Regions from separate parts of the Candidatus Pantoea multigeneris genome, predicted to be linked through region 4. Evidence: predicted binding sites of a transcription regulator. Region 4 holds the regulator's gene; each other region holds the start of a gene.
What was found. The regulator LexA, encoded in region 4, represses DNA repair genes until DNA is damaged. The targets are predictions, from matches to a motif close to TNCTGTATGTACATACAGNA.

Region 1 (5,148 bases), on a different contig from region 4:
GTCCGCGTCATCACGGCGGACAGAGGAAAATTAGATTTGGAAATCGATGGCCGGTTCATCTTCCGTCTGGTAAGAGAGCGCCTGGCGCTTAATCTCTTCCAGTGACAGATTTGCATTGCACAGCTCAAGGAATTGCCAGACATAGTTGCGTTGCAACTGGCCGCGCTTTAATCCCAGCCAGACGGTGCTGGGATCGAACAAGTGCTGCGCATCAATTCGCACCAGTTCATCGTTTTGGCTGGTTTCACAGGCCTGATCGGCCAGTATTCCCACCCCTAAGCCCAGTTGCACATAGGTTTTCACCACGTCGGAGTCCTGCGCACTCAGTACCACGTCCGCTTTTAATCCCGCCGCCTGGAAAGCACGGTCAACGCGTGAGCGTCCGGTAATCCCCTGGCGATAGGTGATCAGTGGAAAACGGCTCAGGCTGCTTAAGGTCAGCGGCTGTGCCTGCACCAGTTCATGATCCTTCGGCACTAACAGAGAGTGGTGCCAGCTAAACCACGGGAATGCCGCCAGACTCGGATTATTCACTAACTGCTCACTGGCAATGCCAATATCTGCTTCACCCGCCAACAGCATGGTGACAATTTCCTGTGGCGATCCCTGATTCAACTCAAGCCGTACATTAGGGTAGAGCTGGCGAAACGCTTTGATAATTTTGGGCAGGCTATAACGCGCCTGAGTATGGGTGGTGGCGATGGTCAGGATGCCGCTGGTCTCATTCGTAAAGACATCAGCAAGACGACGCACTTTACCGGCTTCATCCAGAATACGCTCCGCTATGGTGAGCAGCGCTTTGCCTGGCTCGGTCATGCCTAATAAACGTTTGCCGCGACGAATAAAGATCTCAACGCCGAGTTCATCTTCTAAGTCGCGAATATGGCGGCTAACGCCTGACTGGGAAGTAAAGAGCGTATTAGCAACTTCCGTCAGGTTGAACTCGCAGCGCGCTGCCTCGCGTATGATTTTAAGTTGCTGGAAATTCACGCTATTTACCTCGCTTTACGAAACTGTTTCAACTGATGTTAAAAACGAATTCAGATAACAACAAATAATAAAAAAGTCGTTGTTATGCAGAATCAGAATATAGCGAGAATTTCAGCGATGGGCTGGCCCTGCCAGACAACGCAAGCCAGGCCGTTTGCAGTACGGTATGAAGCGACTTCCGCCACCGCAGGGGATGGCGGAGAAACTTACTGAGCCGTTGGGGCTGGCGTGTCAGTATGAGGTTGTAAAATCTGGACATCCACATTCTGGATCTGGTCTAGATCAGGATACTTCGTGGCCATATCCTGCGCCTGCTGACACTCCAGGGTTGGGCGGTCAACTTTACGTAATGTCAGGCCATCGTAGCGCAGCTCGCCATTTTCCACTACCAGCGGCATCACGCGTACCTGACGATTCACATTCACCCACTGGTCATCAAACCGGGTCAGCTTTCCAGGCTTAGCAATGACGCGCATCCACTGTCGGCAGTCCAGCGTGGAACCATCAGCCCCAATGTAGAGTGAGCCGATCGCCTCTGGGCTAACCAGCGCGCTCTGCGCTCCTACTGTTTGCCAGTTACCCTGCAGGTCAGCGGGTGCTGGTGTTTTCACCGCTTCACTGTAATTGTTGAGCTGCGCACAACCGCTTAACGCCAGGGTCGCAATGACAATCCACTTTTTCATTCTCAATTCCTGAAATCGCCTTGATGGCGGCTACGTTATAATTTTTTACCTGCGCAGTGCAAGGTATCTGCATAACCAAGGCAGCAATCCCGTGAATTATCGGGGGGTGAACCTGACAAAACACCCTGGCATGGGTAAACTGTGCGCCTGCTACAGATTCAGGAATCAAGATGAAGACCCCAGAAGCTTATTATGCGCAGGCGCGCGAGATGTTTTTCACTGCCCACCCGGATTTCCAGGCTGCCCTGGATGCGCTGAGTGCTGATGATGCCACCGCCGCAGGCATGACACTGGAAGCCCTGCGCGCCTGGCACGCCGAACGTATTTATGCCGCCTTCCTGCGCCAGAAAAAGCTGGATGGCATGATTTTCTCTATTCAGTTAGCTGAGCCAGACAAAGCGGTTGCCGCCGATGCCATTGAGGCGTACCTCAAAAGCCACGCGGCGTCGCTGGGTATGAGTTGGGAAGAGTTCTGTATAAAAAACGAACTCTGATCGGTGTAACCCGAAAAAAGTTGCACAAAATCACGTTCAAAGTTGTACAAGGAGGTAAAACTTGTATAAGTTTAATCAACGACGTCAGTCGTGATTGTCCTTGAACGAAGAGTGCGCTTGCACTGCCTCTGGAGGTATCACTGGATTTCTACCTCCAGAGGCTATTTTTTCCCCCGGTTAACACAGACACACCGCCTCCTTTTCGCTTAAACCTTCACTTACCAGACTCTGACGGCGACCAACCTGCTGTTTTTTCGCTGTTTCAGCCCCTGCTGTTGTTGATACTGTTTTTATTTACAGTAAAATAGCGGCAATTTTATCGGTATGGACGGCAAAAGCATGTTTGTGGAACTGATTTACGATAAGCGCAATGTGGCAGGCCTGCCAGGTGCGCGCGAAATGATCCAGCAAGAGTTGGAAAAAAGAGTGCAGCGCGTTTTTCCAGATATTGAAGCACGCGTTAAGCCGATGGAGCGTAATGCCATCGAAACTGACATGAGCAAGAATGATAAAGCCACACTGGCGCGGATTATTGAAGAGATGTTCGAAGAAGCGGAGATGTGGTTGGTGGCCGAGTAACGCTCAGCCACCGCGCAGTAAACAGATAACAGCGGGCCTTATTTTTCCTGCTCGCTGTGATTTATCGCAATTTCAATGTCCTGAATCACCGTATTAAACTCATCCAGCAGCTTACCTTGCTGTTCAATTAAGGTCTCAAAACGGGGTGCGAAGGTTTTGTCTTTGTATTCACCGGCATCAAATGCCAGCCAGGCAGACGATAGCTTTTCAGTGTTGGTTTGCGCATAGTGCTGCATCTCTTTCACTTGCGAAGTGACATCGCGCAGATAATCCGTTTTGCTCTTCACCTGTTCTGATTGACTCATATTTTCTGCCCCTTTATTTCTCTTTGAAATGATAAAAGTATCGTTTTCATGCTTAAAGGTAGCGGATATAGCCAAGCTTTCCTTAGGAATAGTCGCAAGTGTGCTTGTAGCATGCGCGATGCTCTGGCATGACGCCTTTGGCACATCTGCCCCCCTTCCCGGCAAAGCGGTCAGGTTTCTACGCAGGAGCACGCTTTAAGTATGTTGTAATTAACAGCACATTAAACACAAAAAAGGGGACGTAAAGTCCCCGTAATGCAACGCGATGGAAAGAAACACATTCAGAGATATTTCCGTGCCAGTGCCAGTAAATCACCTTTAGATCCCAGCCCCAGCAGGCTGATGCCATGCTCGACGAAATGGTAGGCGGCGACGAAATCCTGTACCCCACTGGTGACGGCATCAAGGCCTTGCGGTAATCCAGCCAGCCCGCTCACTAATGCTGTGGCGGTGGTATCCGCTGCGGTGTCGGAAGCGACATTAACCGCGCTGGCAGCCGTAGCGCTATCACCTGCAGCAGTGCCAGCATCAGGCGCATCGCCGCTGTCGTCCACTACCGATGCCGCCGAGGTTCTGCTGCTGTCGCCTGCGGGTTGTTGCACCGCAGTGGTGGTCTGTGAAGCGGCGGCGGCAACATCACTCGCCTCACCAGTATTTGTCGCTGAAAAAACCGCTTCTGGTGTGGTATCGCTGATATCAGTCATAACGTATTCCTTCTTCAGATTTAGTTAAGGTGAAGGGAATGCTAAGTCAGAGAGCCGCATCTCCTCACCGCTTCTACTGCGTTACTGCGACTGCTTCTCTTTCTCTGTCAGGTCATTGCTGACCACCTGCTTAACTTTGTCCGCCGTTTTGCTGGCGGTGTTTTCCGGGAGGGTATCGAGTTTTTTCTGCAACCCCGCCACCTGCTCAGAGAGCAACTCGACTTTATTTTCACGGCGGTTCGAGATTTCCCGGTACTCGCGGCGAATATCGGCCACCCGGTGGTTCGCCGCATTATTGACGTAAAGCGAAATGATGGTGATAACGGTACACAGCAGTGCCAGCGTCATCAGTAATCCACCCAGAATCAGATGGCGTTTGTGTCGTAACCATGGACGGTCAAACCTGATCTCTGCCATTTTCTCGATCCTCTAACGTCGCGATCAGCCGGGTTAGCTCACGGTGCAGCCTGTCACTCTGATCGCTTTCCGTCAGGGAGAGCAGTAGCGCCAATGCGTTTTTCATCAACTTCAAATCGGTTTCACGTCCGGAGATCAGGCGCTGGCTGGCATCATGCCGAATGCGTAAAGCATCATTTTCCTGACGTAAAAGTGCCTGCTCCTCTTTCAACATCATGACTTGCTCTTTATAACTGGTGATAATCTCTCCTCCAGCACGATTGCTGGTGACAATGGCCGCAATACCTGCCATTAAGGGTTTCCAGAACAGGGCAGCGGCACTGCCCCCCATGACTAAAGCGCCGATACTGGTTATCAGGCTACTTTCCATGCCCCACCTCTCTCGCTTGCAAGGTGTATGGACCGAAACAAAGACAGAAAAATCTGTCCGGTGCTGAGTCAAATTTAAGTTATCTTTAATTTGACTTAAGATTACTTAAGTAAATCTTTCAGGAGTTGTCAAGTGATGAAAAAAGAAACGATTGGCGATCGCATCAGGTTGCGCCGCAAATCGCTGCAACTCACACAGAAAGCACTGGCGGCACAGTTGGCGGTGTCACACGTGGCGGTGTCACAGTGGGAGAAAGAGGAGACGCAGCCGCGAGGTGAGAATCTGCTGCGGCTGGCGGAAGTGTTGAGCTGTGCCCCTGCCTGGCTGATTGATGGTGAGGGTCAGGTATTTGTTTTTCCCTCCACCGAGACAGGCCAGCAGATACCGCTGCTGGCGCGGACAGCACTGGATAACTGGTTAGTCACCGGCCTGGTGAGTGGCGATGAGACATCCGTCTCTGTCGATACCGCATTGTCTGCGGGCAGCTTTGCCCTGCGACTGGAAGAAAACGCGATGCAGCCAGCGTGCCAGTGCGGCGATGTGCTGCTGTTCGATCCCGAGGTCCTGCCCCAGCCAGGAAATTATGTGTTGGCAAAGCATCCCGAG
Region 2 (5,148 bases), on a different contig from region 4:
GCAACGGTGTTGAAGGCTTCTCTAACGGCTGCTCATGCCGCACCAGGAAGGGATGGAACAAACTCTCCTGGAACGCGGTTTGTGCGGTTTCTTCTTGTGCCGGAGCAACAGGTTCAGGTGCGAAATAGGATGATGTCTGTGGCTGATACTCAGGTTCGACAGACGGCTCAGGTTGCACTTCAGCTGCCGCAGCTTGTGCAGCCGCAGCCTGACGCTGACGCGCCATTTCAAATGGCGAGTGTTGATGGTGATAAGAAGAAGGCGGCGCAACGGTGACTGCTGGTGCAGCAGGGGCCGTAGGCTCTGGCGTGGCCGAAAGCGTAAACAGTGGCTCACCCGGACCGTCATCCACTAAATCTTTCATCGGTGAGAGATCAAAGATGCTCTCTTTCCCAAGATCCAACACGGGCTTCTGCACCGGCGGCTCTGGGGCATAGCGAGTCTGTTGCTGCACAGCAAACTGACGCGCCAGCTCGGCCTGTTGCTGAGCGTCATCATCCTCTTCCTGCGCGGACGACGTTTGCCAGTCTGCACCATAGCGGTCCTGCTGCTGAGCAGCAAACGCATGGCGCAGTTCGGCCTGCTGCAGGGTATCTTGCTCTTCGCTGCTCCAGTTCTGCTCTGCGGCATGTGGTGCAGCCAGATCAACCTGTGGGGTAACCTGTTCCGAATTCGCAAGCTTTTGCTCAGCTTCCGCTTTTGCTTTCTCTTCTGCCATGCGTTGTGAAGGCAGTTTTATGCCCCATGAGGCTCGCTCACGTCGCGTTGGCAGTTTGACCGGGTTGGGTCGCGGTAATGAAGGACCAATGCCCTGCTTCACCTGAGGGTTGCTCTCTGATTCTGGCGCAATATCAAACAACGGTGCGGCAGCGGCAGCAGAACTCGCGGCAACGGCTGCTGCCCCGGTTTCAGTCGCTGAACGCCAGTTGCCCATCTGCGGGCCATCGTCTTCTTCATACACGCTAAATGCGCTACCTTGTGACTCGGGCACCTCAAAGCGGTAGAGCGGCGGTGCCTGCTCTGTTGGGGCTGGCTGCGAAGTCTCCCCGGTGAACGCAGGCTGCGCCTGGTTTCCCGCTGAAACGGCAGTATGGACGCTTTCTGGTTGTGCCACACCCGACGACACCGGCTGACTAAAGGCAGCGGGTGCCACGGAAGATAACGGCTGTGGTGTTGCTGCAACCGCGGGCTGTTCGTTCAACGGCTGCGCGGCTGTTGTAGGCTGAACAGCAGAATTCTGCGCCGCAGCCACTGGAATTGCAGCAGTTGGCACCGCTACAGCAGCCTGATGTACCGCAGCCACGGTAGCCGCAGCCGCTGTGGCTAACAGAGGGTCAGATGGCAGGGCTACCGTCGCGGCGTTTTCCGCAGGTGCCTGAGGGGCTTCATCAGGACGACGCGGTGCGGCCAGCAGGACGTCATCCTCTTCATCGGATTCCTGGCGTGCAGCCGCAGTCAGAGGCGCCGCAGTATGCTGCTCATCGGTATACTCTTCCTCTTCCTGCCAGGGTTCATCATGACGTGAGCGGTTGCTGGCGAAGGTTAATACACCCATCACGACGCCACCAATGCGCTCGGCAATCGTTAGCCATGACCAGCCGGTATAGAGGGTGATTCCCGCAGCCCAAACCACCAGCAGCGCCAGCGTGCTGACGACGGGATTGAGGTAAGGTGCGATGGCACTGCTGATCAGACTGCCAATCACGCCACCCGATGCAAAGTACCAGATATCATCGGCGTTTAGCGCAGCCAGGCCACAGGTGGTCACCACCAATGCCAGCACGCCAATCAGGCGCAGGCCAATCGCAAAGTAGTCGATGTAATCCTGGTTATCGCGCTGGCGAAATGCTTTCCAGCACAGGCCCACGATCACGGGCGGAATGGCATAGCCCATCACGCCAAAGACAAATAACAGGGTATCCGCCATCCATGCGCCTGGTGCACCACCAAGGTTATGAATAGGTTCATGCCAGGCGGTCTGTGACCAACTGGGATCGGAAGGGTTAAAGGTGACAAGGGAAACCATCAAATAGATGGCGAAAAGTGCAACGAGAATGAGTAAAGCTTCCAGCAAACGACGCCCGCTGCTGAGCGGTTGTAATACGACGTCTTTATCTTCTGTATATTCCTGGCTCAAGAGAACTCTCCAGGTGCCTGTAAATTAAGAAGACAACAGCGTCGGAGAAGCCCGACGCTGGTCCTGTATGTATTCACAGGAGTGTACCTAAATCCCACGGGATTTGCACCTGCCCTGCATTAACGGGTTTTGATCACCAGACGGTTGCTCTGTTTGACCTCTTCCATCACTACATAGGTACGCGTATCGTTAACGCCCGGCAGGCGTAGCAAGGTTTCGCCCAACAGTTTGCGATAAGCAGACATGTCCGGAACGCGCGTTTTCAGCAGATAGTCGAAATCACCAGAAACAAGGTGACACTCTTGAGTTTCCTCAAGTTTTTGTACAGCGGCGTTAAATTGTTCAAACACATCTGGCGCACCACGATTCAGAGTAATCTCAACAAATACCAGCAGTGATGCATCCAGATAGTGTGGGTTCAGAAGTGCAGTATAGCCGAGGATGAACCCCTGGCGTTCCAGACGACGAACACGTTCAAGACACGGCGTTGGTGATAAACCGACGCGTTTGGAAAGCTCGACGTTAGAAATTCGGCCATCTTTCTGCAGCTCATTCAGAATGTTACGGTCGATACGATCGAGGTCTTTCCCGGGGCGCTTCTTGTTGTCTACCATTATTATTGTCTCTCTTAATTCCTTCCCTTAACCTGCCACGCTCAAAAAAAACCACTTTTGTCTCGGGCATTAATGAAGTGAAGCCAAAGCCGGTGCGAATTTCGCGCCCATCTGTATGACGCATGTTGTCTGTCCACATCATGCGTCATTACCAATGCCAGGCTGTTTTTTTTAACGAACGTTCATTTCTGGGCGCTTTGCCTATCATGATTCGCTAAAAGTTCTTCCCTTCTCCCAATGTTTTCGCAAAAGCGCAGGCGATTGTCAAAGTAAAATCTCCAAATTCAGGACAAGATGCCAGACAGCCCTCTGGGTAACTGATTTTAAATGAGTATTTTTTAGCTGCTGATGATTAATTTTCCGAGTTATGCCCCATTTTAGCGCATCCGTGATGCAAAAATGTCCATCATCGTCTACGCCACTCGCAGCTATCGTTAACAAAATTGTTTAAGGCTTTTTTTGCGTCTGTAATTTCCCTACAATCCTTGACCATGCTTTCAGCCAAATGAAACAGAGGAACACATGAGTACGGTTAAACACAGTAAACTACTCATTCTGGGCTCAGGCCCGGCCGGTTATACCGCTGCTGTCTATGCAGCACGCGCCAACTTAAATCCCGTCCTGATTACCGGACTGGAAAAAGGCGGCCAACTGACCACCACCACAGAAGTGGAAAACTGGCCAGGCGACCCGCATGATCTGACCGGTCCAGCATTGATGGAGCGTATGCAGGAGCATGCTGAGAAATTCAATACTGAAATCATTTTCGACCATATTCATACGGTTGACCTGCAGACGCGTCCGTTCCGTCTGATTGGCGACAGCGGTGAATACACCTCTGATGCGCTGATTATCGCGACCGGTGCTTCTGCACGTTATCTCGGTCTGCCTTCAGAAGAGGCGTTTAAAGGCCGTGGTGTTTCCGCCTGCGCCACCTGTGACGGTTTCTTCTATCGCAACCAGAAAGTTGCGGTGATCGGCGGTGGTAACACCGCAGTAGAAGAAGCCCTCTACCTGGCTAACATTGCGGCAGAAGTACACCTGATTCACCGCCGTGACAGCTTCCGTGCAGAGAAAATCTTGATCGACCGGTTGATGGACAAAGTGCGTAACGGCAACATCGTGCTGCATACCGATCGCACTCTGGAAGAAGTCACCGGTGATGACATGGGCGTGGCAGGATTGACGTTGCGTTCCACCCTAACCGACGAAGTGGAAAACCTTGAGGTCGCGGGTCTGTTTGTCGCCATTGGTCACAGCCCAAACACCGCCATCTTCAATGGTCAGCTTGAGCTGGAGAACGGCTACATTAAAGTGCAGTCCGGTTTGCAGGGCAATGCCACTCAGACCAGCATCCCAGGCGTATTCGCTGCGGGTGATGTGATGGACCATATCTATCGTCAGGCCATCACCTCAGCAGGCACTGGCTGTATGGCAGCCCTGGATGCAGAACGCTTCCTGGATGGATTGGTTAAAACCGATAAGTAAGTTGTTAACCATCTGATCTGACTTCATAAAGGCGACGGTTTTTCCGTCGCCTTTTTTATTGCTCCCGTGCTAGATTAACCCGCTAATTTCCAGGGGAAATTATCTCCTGGCTCTTTTTTCTGGCTCGGGCAACGTTTAATGAACAAAACTCGACAGCAGGAACTTCTGCGCTGGCTGCGGCTACAGCGCCGCCACGGTGGGCACTGGCTGCACCTGACCACCTGTTTGGGGATGGTAAGCGCTCTCTTGATCGTCTGGCAGGCCTGGTTGATAGCCAGCTTGCTGCAATACCTGATTATCGACAAGGTGCCGCGTACGGCTCTGGCTCCGGCGTTTCTCTGGCTGCTGGCCTGCTTTGTACTGCGCGCATTGATTCAATACCTGCGCGATTTAGCCGGCTTCCGTGCCGGACTGGCCATTCGGCGCAAACTGCGTCAACAGGTACTCGATCGCCTTGCCTCTCTGGGCCCGGCATGGGTCAAAGGAAAACCGGCGGGCAGTTGGGCAACGTTGCTACTGGAACAGATTGAAGAGATGCAGGATTACTACGCACGTTACCTGCCACAACTCTCACTCGCCGCCCTTATCCCCTGTATCATTCTGATTACCCTGTTTCCCCTCAACTGGGCCGCTGGATTAATTTTGCTGGTTAGCGCTCCCCTGATTCCCTTCTTTATGGCCCTGGTGGGCATGGGAGCCGCAGAAGCAAACCGGCGTAACTTTCAGGCGCTGGCCCGTCTCAGTGGGGATTTTCTCGACCGTCTGCGAGGACGCGATACCCTCCAGTTGTTTCATCGCGCCACCGCTGAACAACAGGCGATTGCCAACGCCAGTGAAGACTTCCGTACACGCACCATGGAGGTGTTACGCCTCGCCTTTCTCTCCTCTGCGGTACTGGAGTTCTTTGCC
Region 3 (5,148 bases), on a different contig from region 4:
GGGGATTGGGGCAGCCGCCTATTCACCGGCGAAGTATGGCATCCTCGGTGAAATCACCCACGGTGACCGGCTGGTGAAAGCTAACGGGATGATGGAAGGCTCTACCATTGCGGCGATCCTTTTAGGGTCGGTCGCGGGCGGCATTTTGGCGGACTGGCACTTGTCAGTGGCGCTGATTGTCTGTGCGCTAACCTATGGGATAGCGGTAGTGGCTAACTTATTGATTCCACGCCTTTCCGCTGCGCGTCCGGGGCAAAGTTGGAACTTCCGAGCCATGTTCAGCAGCTTCATGCAGGCTTGCAGCGTGCTGTGGCGCAGTGGCGAAACCCGTTTCTCTCTGCTGGGGACCAGCCTGTTCTGGGGCGCAGGCGTGACGTTGCGTTTCCTGCTGGTGCTGTGGGTGCCGGTGGCGTTGGGGATCAGCGATAATAAAACCCCGACCACGCTGAACGCGATGGTGGCGATTGGCATCGTGATCGGGGCGGCGGCGGCTGCACGGTTGGTGACGTTACAAACCGTACGCCGTTGTATGCCTGCGGGCGTGCTGATTGGCGTGATGGTGGTGGTGTTTGCACTGCAACATTCTCTCACTAACGCCTATCTGATTTTGATGGTGATTGGTGCGCTAGGCGGATTCTTCGTGGTGCCGCTCAATGCCCTGTTGCAGGAACGCGGTAAAGAGACCGTGGGTGCCGGTAATGCGATTGCCGTGCAGAACCTGATTGAAAATATCGCGATGTTAGTGATGCTGGGGCTGTACACGCTGGCGGTGAAACTGGGTGTGCCTCCGGTGCCGCTCGGCATTGGCTTTGGTGCACTGTTTGCGCTGGCGATTAGCTTACTCTGGTGGCGCGGCCGCTAAAGAAAACCCTCACGCTGTAGGTGAGGGTGGGACGTCTTTCTTGCACCCTCAGCCAACTGGCTGGGGGTTTTTACTTTAAGGGGCTGGGTACGTATAGCGACGGTGGATCGCTTCAATCCCTTCTAACACCTCTTCATTCAGCGTCACGTCGAAGCTATCGATATTGATTTTTAACTGCTCCAGCGTGGTTGCACCTAGCAGCGTGCTGGCAACAAACGGCTGTTGGCGAACATACGCCAGGGCCAGTTGCGAAGGATCAAGCTGGTGTTTTTTCGCGAGCGCGACATATTCGGCAATCGCCAACTGTGACTGCTCACCACTGTAGCGGGTAAAGCGGCTGAACAGAGTATTACGTGCGCCAGCAGGCTGGGCACCATTGAGGTATTTGCCGCTCAACGTCCCAAACGCGAGGCTGGAGTAAGCCAACAGCTCAACGCCTTCGTGCTGGCTGATTTCCGCCAGGCCGACTTCAAAACTGCGGTTCAGCAGGCTGTAAGGGTTTTGAATGGAGACGATACGCGGCAGTTCATGTTTCTCTGCCAGTTGCAGATAACGCATGACGCCCCAGGGCGTTTCATTCGATACGCCAATGTAGCGAATTTTCCCCGCGCGCACCTGTTCGGTTAAGGCTTCCAGGGTTTCCAGCAAGGTGACGGGAACCGCGCCTTCGCCATATTGATAGCCGAGCTTGCCGAAGAAATTGGTCTGACGCTGCGGCCAGTGCAGTTGGTAGAGATCGAGATAATCGGTATTGAGGCGCTTCAGGCTGGCATCCAGCGCTTCACGAATGTTTTTACGATCTAACGCTTGCCCAGGACGGATAAACGCATCATTACCTCTCACCGGACCGGCGACCTTGCTGGCGAGAATCACTTTGTCGCGGTTACCGCGTGATTTCAGCCAACTGCCGATATATTTTTCTGTGAGTCCCTGTGTTTCTGGGCGCGGCGGCACCGGATACATCTCTGCGGTATCAATCAGATTGATACCACGGCTAACGGCATAATCCAGTTGCGCATGAGCATCGGCTTCGCTGTTTTGCTCACCAAATGTCATGGTGCCTAACCCCAGTTGGCTAACTTCCAGTGTACTGTGGGGGATACGGTGATAATGCATTGCCGGCTTCCTTTTTTCATGGAATGGAATGGTGTCTCACCTGGGACTATAACGCGGTAAACAAGCGGGAAGGAAGGGGGAAATACAGGGAAATTGCCTGCTGGAAGCGAAATCACAGCAGGCGGGTCAATTCAGCACTTAACGTTCAATCATCGTTGAGATATCGTCGCCGTTGATCTGCATCTTATTACCGCTTTGATCGGTATAAGAGACCAGCCCGGTGTCTTTATCGATGTTTGGCTTACCTGACGTCAAAATCATACGGCCATCTTTGGTTGCCATGACATAATCGCTACTACAACCACTCAGCATGACCGTTGCGGCCAGCAATACGCCAACCCCTGCCAGAAATTTCATCGTTTCGCTCCCTATATGCGACTACACTAGCAAAAGTGTAGTATCAGATCCTTCTGATGACAGTGCTATTGCATCAATCTGAAAAATGCAAAAGCCGTTTTAACTTGCTTGACAAATTGCTGGCAGGATCAAATCAGAAAGTGACGAGCCAGCAGAGGTCCGGTGAAACTCTTCTTCAAATAGAAGCCGCGGGGCAGCGTCATAATCGGCTGACCATTTTCTCCGATCGCCTGGGTTAGTGCCTTATTGTTGGCCGCCTTAGGCCGTATTTGCAGCCACTCACCGTGGCGTGCAGTGATGCGCTCAACCTGGCCGAGCACAATCATATCCATCAGCTCTTCCCAGTCATGGCGCAACATCGCGTCTTCTTCTGCGCTCGGTGTCCACAGCAGAGGCGCACCGATCCGGCGTTCAGCCAGCGGAATCGTGCGTTCACCTTCAACCGGTATCCACAACACCCGCGCAAGCTTATGCCGCAGATGGCTACTTTGCCAGGTGACACCGCTGTTGCCGGTGAGCGGCGCTACGCAGACAAAGGTGGTCTCCAGCGGCTTACCACGGCTATCCACGGGAATGGTTTTGAGCTCGATCCCGAGGTGGGCAAAATCCTGTTCGGCTTTACTCCCCGCACTGGCCCCCAGATGCAGTTCCAGCAATGTGCCCACCCAGCCTTTAGCTCGCTGTAAATTGGCCGGAATAGCGAGGCCAATTTGTGCGGCGGCATCGGCTAACGTCAGCCCCGCAACGGCCTGTGCTCTGGCCATCAGTTCAGCTTCATTTTCTGGTGGTAATTGCGGCAGGATCATCGTAATAGCTCGGGTGGGTGAAAAACGTACAGATTAGAAGGTGGCGATCTTTTCCACAGCAAATTTTTCGCCGCCGATCGGATAATAGCATGATTCAGCATGGCTTTTTAGCATGTCTTCGCCGTTTGAATTTTGCGCAACCGCAGGTTATCCCAGCTTGCCCGGATTAATGAACAGGATCTTAAACTAAGTTATCCACAGAAAGGTGGGATAAGCCACAGCCATAGTGGCTACTGTTTTCATTTACAGCCTTGACTTTCCCTTTTTATCCCAGTTTTTCACCGATCGTGCCTGGAGTTAGTGCATTATCTGTGGATAAAAACGCCGGTGGTGGATCTTTAGCCAATCACCGTATGTGCTGTAAACCCGAGGGGGAATGGGGTAAATGACCGGTGGCTGATCCTTGGTTAAATCACTGATTATCATTTATAATTCCGCCATGAGTTTTTGTTGTCCACACGCTGAAATCAGGCTGTTATTCAGTTAATTCCCGTGTTCTGCACAAAGCTATCCACAGAAAACGTGAATAAGATCGCGTTTTTTGATCCCTCTCTGTTTATAACTAAGGCCAACTCTGTGAGTTATTGCCATGTTGTTCCGCTATACCCGCTGTTAAGCAGTGGTTTACCGCCTGTGAGGAGTGTGAAACAATCATCCTATTCAAATTTTGCTTTGAGGTAGTCTGGTGATCGATGATGATGGCTACCGCCCGAATGTTGGTATCGTAATTTGTAATCGGCAAGGACAAGTGTTGTGGGCCAGACGCTTTGGACAGCACTCCTGGCAGTTTCCCCAGGGAGGCATCAATCCCGGTGAATCTACCGAACAGGCGATGTATCGAGAGCTGTTCGAAGAGGTGGGACTTCATCGCAAAGATGTTCGAATACTTGCTTCTACCCGTAACTGGTTACGCTACAAGTTGCCAAAACGTTTGGTGCGTTGGGACACAAAACCGGTTTGTATTGGCCAAAAACAAAAGTGGTATCTTCTGCAGTTGATGGGCAGCGACGCGGATATTAATGTGCAGCACAGCAGTACGCCGGAGTTCGATGGCTGGCGTTGGGTGAGCTTCTGGTATCCAGTCCGTCAGGTTGTCTCCTTTAAACGCGATGTTTATCGCCGCGTGATGAAGGAATTCGCTGGCGTGGTGATGTCTATGCAGGAGAGCTCCGGGCAGCGTAACAACGCCGCTCAACGACGCAAAAGGGGATAGTCCGCACCACTTATGCTTACTCAGTTACGCGAAATCGTCGAAAAAGTCGCGAGTGCTCCGCGTCTGAATGAAGCACTCGACCTGCTGGTCAGCGAAATCTGTCTGGCGATGGAAACCGAAGTCTGCTCTGTTTACCTCGCCGATCACGATCGACGCTGCTACTACCTGATGGCGACGCGCGGCCTAAAAAAGCCGCGCGGGCGCACGATCACGCTTGCATTTGATGAAGGTATCGTCGGGCTAGTCGGGCGATTAGCGGAGCCGATAAACCTGGCTGATGCGCAAAGTCACCCCAGCTTTAAATATATTCCCTCGGTAAAAGAAGAGCGTTACCGCTCGTTTCTCGGTGTTCCCATTATCAGCCGCCGCCAGCTACTGGGCGTGCTGGTGGTTCAGCAGCGTGAACACCGCCAGTTTGACGAAAGCGAAGAGTCGTTTCTGGTCACGCTGGCCACGCAAATGGCCGGACTGTTGTCACAATCACAGCTGGGCCAGCTATTTGGTCAATTCCGTCAGACGCGCGTGAAAGCGATCGCCGCTGCGCCTGGCGTAGCGGTGGCACCGGGTTGGGTGGATGAAACACAACCCTTGCTCGATCAGGTTACTGCCGCCTCAACGCTGGATGTGCAGCGTGAACGTGAGCGCCTCGCGCTCGCCATGAGTGAAGCGGGCGCAGAGTTCCGTCGTTTCAGTAAGCGCTTTTCTGCCAGCGTGCAGAAAGAGAGCGCCGCGATTTTTGATCTTTATTCCCACCTGCTCAGTGATGCGCGTCTGAAGAAAGATCTGCTGGCTGA
Region 4 (5,148 bases):
ACGTTACGCAGCAGTTCAATGTAGCAGGTGAGCTGTTCCGTGAGCTGCTCGCGGGTAAGTGAGCGCTGACGGGAGGCCAGCAGTGCCGTGACACAGAGGTTCATAGCATTGGCTGCGCCTGCTTCATTGATGCGCACCATCAGCTTATCCGCGATGTCATTTACGGTAGGGGTTAACCATGCCGGACGCTGCGGTTCAATAGGATCGATAGCTTCACGCCATTCTGGCACGCGCTTATTGAGATAATTGACCAGCGGTAACGGCTCACCAAAGTTGACGTAGCCCTGGCCGAGATTACGCAGCTTGCGTAACCCGCGCACCATCTGCAAAAAGCCCTCTTTTTCTTTTACCGCGCCACGCAGTTCTTTGGCGTAAGTCCCGACTTCCATCACATGCTCATAACCGATGTAGATCGGAACCAGTGTGATAGGACGATTGCCGCCACGCAGCATGGCTTGCAGCGTCATAGCCAGCGTACCGGTTTTCGGATCAAGCAGACGGCCCGTGCGTGAGCGTCCTCCCTCAACGAAATACTCCACCGAGTAGCCGCGGCTGAACAGTTCACCCAGGTATTCACGGAACACTGTCGCGTAGAGCTTATTGCCCTTAAAGGTACGGCGAATAAAGAAGGCACCCAGGCGGCGGAAAATCGGGCCGGCTGGCCAGAAGTCCAGATTGACGCCAGCGGCGATGTGCGGCGGCACCAGGCCCTGGTGATAAATGACATACGAAAGCAGCAGGTAATCCATGTGGCTGCGGTGGCACGGCACATAGACAATTTCATGGCCGTCCTGCGCTAACTGCCGGACGCGCTCAGCACCATGCACGTTAATGCCTTGGTAGAGACGGCTCCATGTCCAGCTCATCACACGGTCAGTGAGTTTAATGGCTTCGTATGAGAAGTCAGCCGCGACTTCTTCCATCATTTCTACCGCATTTTGCTGCGCTTTCTCGTGGGAGATTTTTTTGCTACGCGCTTCATCTTCAACCGCTTTTTCAATCGCTTTCGACTGAAGTAGCTTATTGAACAGGTCCTGACGTGCAGGCAAACGCGGCCCAACTGCGGCCAGGCGCTGACGAGCAAAATGAATACGTGCAACGCGTGCCAGTTTATGGGCGATAGATTTATCCGTACCGTGCTGGTTAGCCATGTCGCGCAGCGAAACGGTAGGGGAGAAACGAACAAAGCTGTCTCGACCATGCCGAAGAATAGCGATAAGCTTCTGCAGGCCGTTAAGTACCTGTAAATACGGCGCTTCGTCACCAGGAACCTCGCGGCCTGGTGCGCGGCCAAACATCACAGTGACTGGCAGCATCTGCACGTCCAGTTCCTGATTGCTACGGTGCAGATCCAGGTAGTCGTGGAAGATTTTCACTGACTCCTGATTGGGCACGTAGTAAGGAAACAGCCGTGGTCCGTCATGAATAAATACATGGCGCGGTAGCACCACGCCGTCAATTTCCAGCGCTTCCAGCGGGTCAGGGAGATGGTGCTTCAGACACTGCGAACGCAGCGTCAGCAGGTCCGCCTTAGAATCATAAGGCAGCACATACATCACCGGACGACTGGGATCAATACCATGCTCGGAAACGGGATCTGTAGGGATAGACTTAGTTTTTACCAGCAAAGAGAGTGGTAAATTAAGTAATTTGTAATAGAGTTTACGCCAACCTGACATAGACAACATGAAGCCTCTTGTTAGCAAAGCGCCGCAAGCATAACAGAAAGCGCAGCGAAGATCTGTGGTGGCGCTATACGCAATCCACCCAGACAGTGACGTCAATATTTACAAAGGGTTCCACATTATGGCAAACACCAGTACGGGATTGATCCGTATTTTGCGCGCTGCGCGTTATTCCTGGCAGGGGTTGAATGCCGCCTGGCGACATGAAGCCGCATTCCGTCAGGAAAGTATCGTAGCGATTATCGCTATTATTATCACTTTCTGGCTGGATGTTGATCGGGTTTCCCGTATTTTACTCATCGGTTCCGTGGTGCTGGTCGTGATTATGGAGATCATTAACAGCGCCATTGAAGCCGTTGTTGACCGGGTAAGTGAAGAGCAACATCCCCTGGCAGGACGAGCCAAAGACCTGGGCTCAGCCGCCGTATTGGTCAGCATCCTACTGGCTGTTTTCGTCTGGGTCATGTTGCTTTGGCGCTAACTGCGATAGCGCTTCCAGAACCAGACAAATGGCTGTTTTTTCCTCTGTTTCGGTTCCCATTTATTAGATACCTGTATATACTCACAGCGACTGTATAAACAACCAGGGGGCGGGATGAAAGCGTTAACTACAAGGCAGCAGCAGGTCTATGATCTGATTCGCGACCATATCAACCAGACCGGTATGCCACCGACACGCGCAGAAATTGCCGCGCAGCTCGGGTTCCGCTCACCTAATGCGGCTGAAGAACACCTGAAAGCGCTGGCAAGGAAGGGCGTGATTGAAATCGTTTCCGGTGCATCGCGCGGCATTCGGTTACTTATGGAAGAAGAACAGCCTGAAGGCCTGCCGCTGATTGGACGGGTGGCTGCGGGTGAGCCTCTGTTAGCAGAAGAGCACATCGAAACGCACTATCAGGTCGATCCTGCGCTGTTTAAGCCTTCAGCGGACTTCCTGCTGCGCGTCAGTGGTATGTCAATGAAAGATATAGGTATTATGGATGGTGACCTGCTTGCCGTGCATAAAACCCAGGACGTGCACAACGGCCAGGTCGTCGTGGCGCGTATTGATGAAGAAGTGACCGTAAAGCGCTGGAAGAAGCAGGGCTCAATGGTGTATCTGCTCCCTGAGAACAGCGAATTCAAACCGATTGAAATCGACACTCGCGTACAATCACTGACGGTGGAAGGTCTTGCTGTTGGCATCGTGCGTAACGGTGAATGGATCTAATTCTCTCTGCTCCCTGATTTTCTCTCTGTTGCCGGCGTGTCTTTTCCTCCGGCAACATTGCTTCCTTGCCAAACAACGCCCTCAAAACCATGACACAGCTGATGCGTCTTTTTTCTGCCACTGACCAGCGACTCTGGCGGCTGGCATTACCAATGATTTTGTCCAATATCACCGTGCCGCTGCTTGGCTTAGTCGATACCGCAGTGATAGGGCACCTTAATAGCCCGATCTATCTGGGCGGTGTGGCGATAGGCACGACCATCACCAGCTTTATCTTTATGCTGCTGCTGTTTTTACGCATGAGCACCACCGGGCTGACGGCGCAGGCATTTGGCGCGGGCGATCGTGCGGCACTGGCGCGTGCGCTGATGCAGCCGCTCATGCTGGCTATCGTTGCTGGCGGACTGTTTATTCTGTGCCGTGAGCCCATCACGCAACTGGCGACGCATCTTATTGGCGGCGACGAGGCCGTACTGGAACAGGCGCGGATTTTCATTCATATCCGCTGGCTCAGTGCCCCCGCCACGCTAGCAAATTTGGTGATTCTCGGTTGGTTGCTGGGGGTGCAATATGCGCGAGCACCCGTCATTCTGTTGGTGGTTGGAAACCTGGTTAACCTGTTACTCGATCTCTGGCTGGTCGTCGGACTTGGCTGGCAGGTTGCGGGGGCGGCCACCGCTACCGCGGTCGCGGAGTATGTCACCTTTGCTCTGGGCATCGCACTGGTCTGGCGTGCATTGCGACAAAATCAGATTCCAGCTGCCCTGCTGTGGCAGGGATGGTGGCAGGATGTTTCGCGGCTACTCCGTTTAAACCGCGATATCATGCTGCGCTCTCTGCTACTGCAAATCTGCTTTGCTTCTCTTACCCTGATTGGCGCGCGAATGGGCGCTGAAATCGTGGCCGTGAATGCCGTATTACTGATGTTCCTCACCTTCACCGCCTATGCGTTAGACGGCTTTGCTTACGCGGTAGAAGCGGTATCTGGCCAGGCCTTCGGGGCTAAAGACAGCCAACAGTTGCTACTGGTGTGGCAAGCGGCCTGTCGTCAGGCGGGGATAGTCGCTGCGGCTTTCGCCATTATTTATTGGCTCCTGGGAGATGCCATTATCGCCCATTTGACTACGCTGCCGGGTTTACGTGAGTTAGCCCACCACTTTTTAGGGTGGCAAGCGATTATTCCGCTGGTGGGTGTCTGGTGTTACCTGCTGGATGGTGTTTTTGTCGGTGCAACGCGCGGCAGAGAGATGCGTAATAGCATGGCTCTGGCTGCGCTGGGCTTTATGCTGGCCGTATTACTGACGCCGTGGTTAGGGAACCATGCTCTGTGGCTGGCAATAACGGTTTTCCTCGGCTTGCGTGGTTTAACGCTGTGGATCATCTGGCGTCGGCTGTGGCAGCAGCAGCGTTGGTTCGTCCATTGATCGCCTGTGAACTAGGATAGTTCCCATTATTTCTACCTGTTCCGTATTCATCGCTATAATTAACTTAACTAACGGCAATTAGTCAGTGTTAATCACTACTTTTTACTGATTAATTAAGCGAAACGGCAACCATGACCAGGAGGTCAGTGATGAATAACGATCAAGTCAGTGGTAACTGGAAACAGTTCAAAGGCAAATTTAAGGAAAAATGGGGTAAGCTGACCGATGACGATCTCACCGTTATCGAAGGTAAACGTGAGCAGTTAGTGGGTAAAATTCAGGAACGTTATGGCTACGCCAAAGAACGGGCTGAAGAGGAAGTGAAGGACTGGGAATCTCACAATAGCGATTATCGCTGGTAAGCCTAGCGCTATTGATTGAACCCACAGGAACTAGCCCATTGGCTCATGGGCGGCCCGACACAAGGATGTGTATCAACTCTTTCTACCGCGCCTTTTTGGTTCGACCTGATGGTCATGATCGCAATGATCATGCTGATCGCAGGCATCGACTTCCGCACACTTCACACATAACCCATGTGCCTCAATCACGGTGTGTCGTAAGGTAAATTTCGCCTGCGACGCCAGCGACGTGATGATTTTCTCTACGCCTTGCGCCTGTTGCTCAGTCACCGCAGCACAGTTATCACACACCAGCATCACCGAGGTATGGGCGGGTGCTTCAAAGTGATGGCACACCACATAGCTGTTGTTTGATTCAACGCGATGAATAAACCCCTGCTCCAGCAAAAAGTCCAGCGCTCGATAAACAGTGGGCGGTTTTGCCTGCGGCTCACTGACACGGAGTTGATCCAGCAGATCGTAAGCAC

Region 1: the regulator LexA is predicted to act here: its motif matches at 2,450-2,469, upstream of F3J40_RS09290 (DinI-like family protein).
Region 2: the regulator LexA is predicted to act here: its motif matches at 2,199-2,218, upstream of F3J40_RS14715 (DNA translocase FtsK 4TM domain-containing protein).
Region 3: the regulator LexA is predicted to act here: its motif matches at 3,373-3,392, upstream of mutH (DNA mismatch repair endonuclease MutH).

What each region holds. Positions count from the first base shown of each region.
Region 1 is NZ_VWXF01000003.1:91,249-96,396, reverse strand. Features, by position in the region: gene cbl (HTH-type transcriptional regulator Cbl) at 31-990, opposite strand; gene yedD (lipoprotein YedD) at 1,197-1,673, opposite strand; gene F3J40_RS09295 (DUF6388 family protein) at 1,844-2,167, shown strand; gene F3J40_RS09290 (DinI-like family protein) at 2,507-2,746, shown strand; gene F3J40_RS09285 (hypothetical protein) at 2,785-3,051, opposite strand; gene F3J40_RS09280 (hypothetical protein) at 3,333-3,755, opposite strand; gene F3J40_RS09275 (hypothetical protein) at 3,837-4,172, opposite strand; gene F3J40_RS09270 (hypothetical protein) at 4,153-4,542, opposite strand; gene F3J40_RS09265 (helix-turn-helix domain-containing protein) at 4,678-5,148, shown strand, end outside.
Region 2 is NZ_VWXF01000006.1:36,533-41,680, forward strand. Features, by position in the region: gene F3J40_RS14715 (DNA translocase FtsK 4TM domain-containing protein) at 1-2,137, opposite strand, end outside; gene lrp (leucine-responsive transcriptional regulator Lrp) at 2,257-2,751, opposite strand; gene trxB (thioredoxin-disulfide reductase) at 3,274-4,239, shown strand; gene cydD (heme ABC transporter permease/ATP-binding protein CydD) at 4,378-5,148, shown strand, end outside.
Region 3 is NZ_VWXF01000007.1:136,640-141,787, forward strand. Features, by position in the region: gene lplT (lysophospholipid transporter LplT) at 1-862, shown strand, start outside; gene F3J40_RS16635 (NADP(H)-dependent aldo-keto reductase) at 938-1,978, opposite strand; gene F3J40_RS16640 (YgdI/YgdR family lipoprotein) at 2,117-2,335, opposite strand; gene mutH (DNA mismatch repair endonuclease MutH) at 2,464-3,141, opposite strand; gene rppH (RNA pyrophosphohydrolase) at 3,827-4,354, shown strand; gene ptsP (phosphoenolpyruvate--protein phosphotransferase) at 4,367-5,148, shown strand, end outside.
Region 4 is NZ_VWXF01000005.1:369,532-374,679, reverse strand. Features, by position in the region: gene plsB (glycerol-3-phosphate 1-O-acyltransferase PlsB) at 1-1,679, opposite strand, end outside; gene F3J40_RS14465 (diacylglycerol kinase) at 1,807-2,166, shown strand; gene lexA (transcriptional repressor LexA) at 2,281-2,895, shown strand; gene dinF (MATE family efflux transporter DinF) at 2,997-4,319, shown strand; gene F3J40_RS14450 (CsbD family protein) at 4,469-4,681, shown strand; gene zur (zinc uptake transcriptional repressor Zur) at 4,754-5,148, opposite strand, start outside.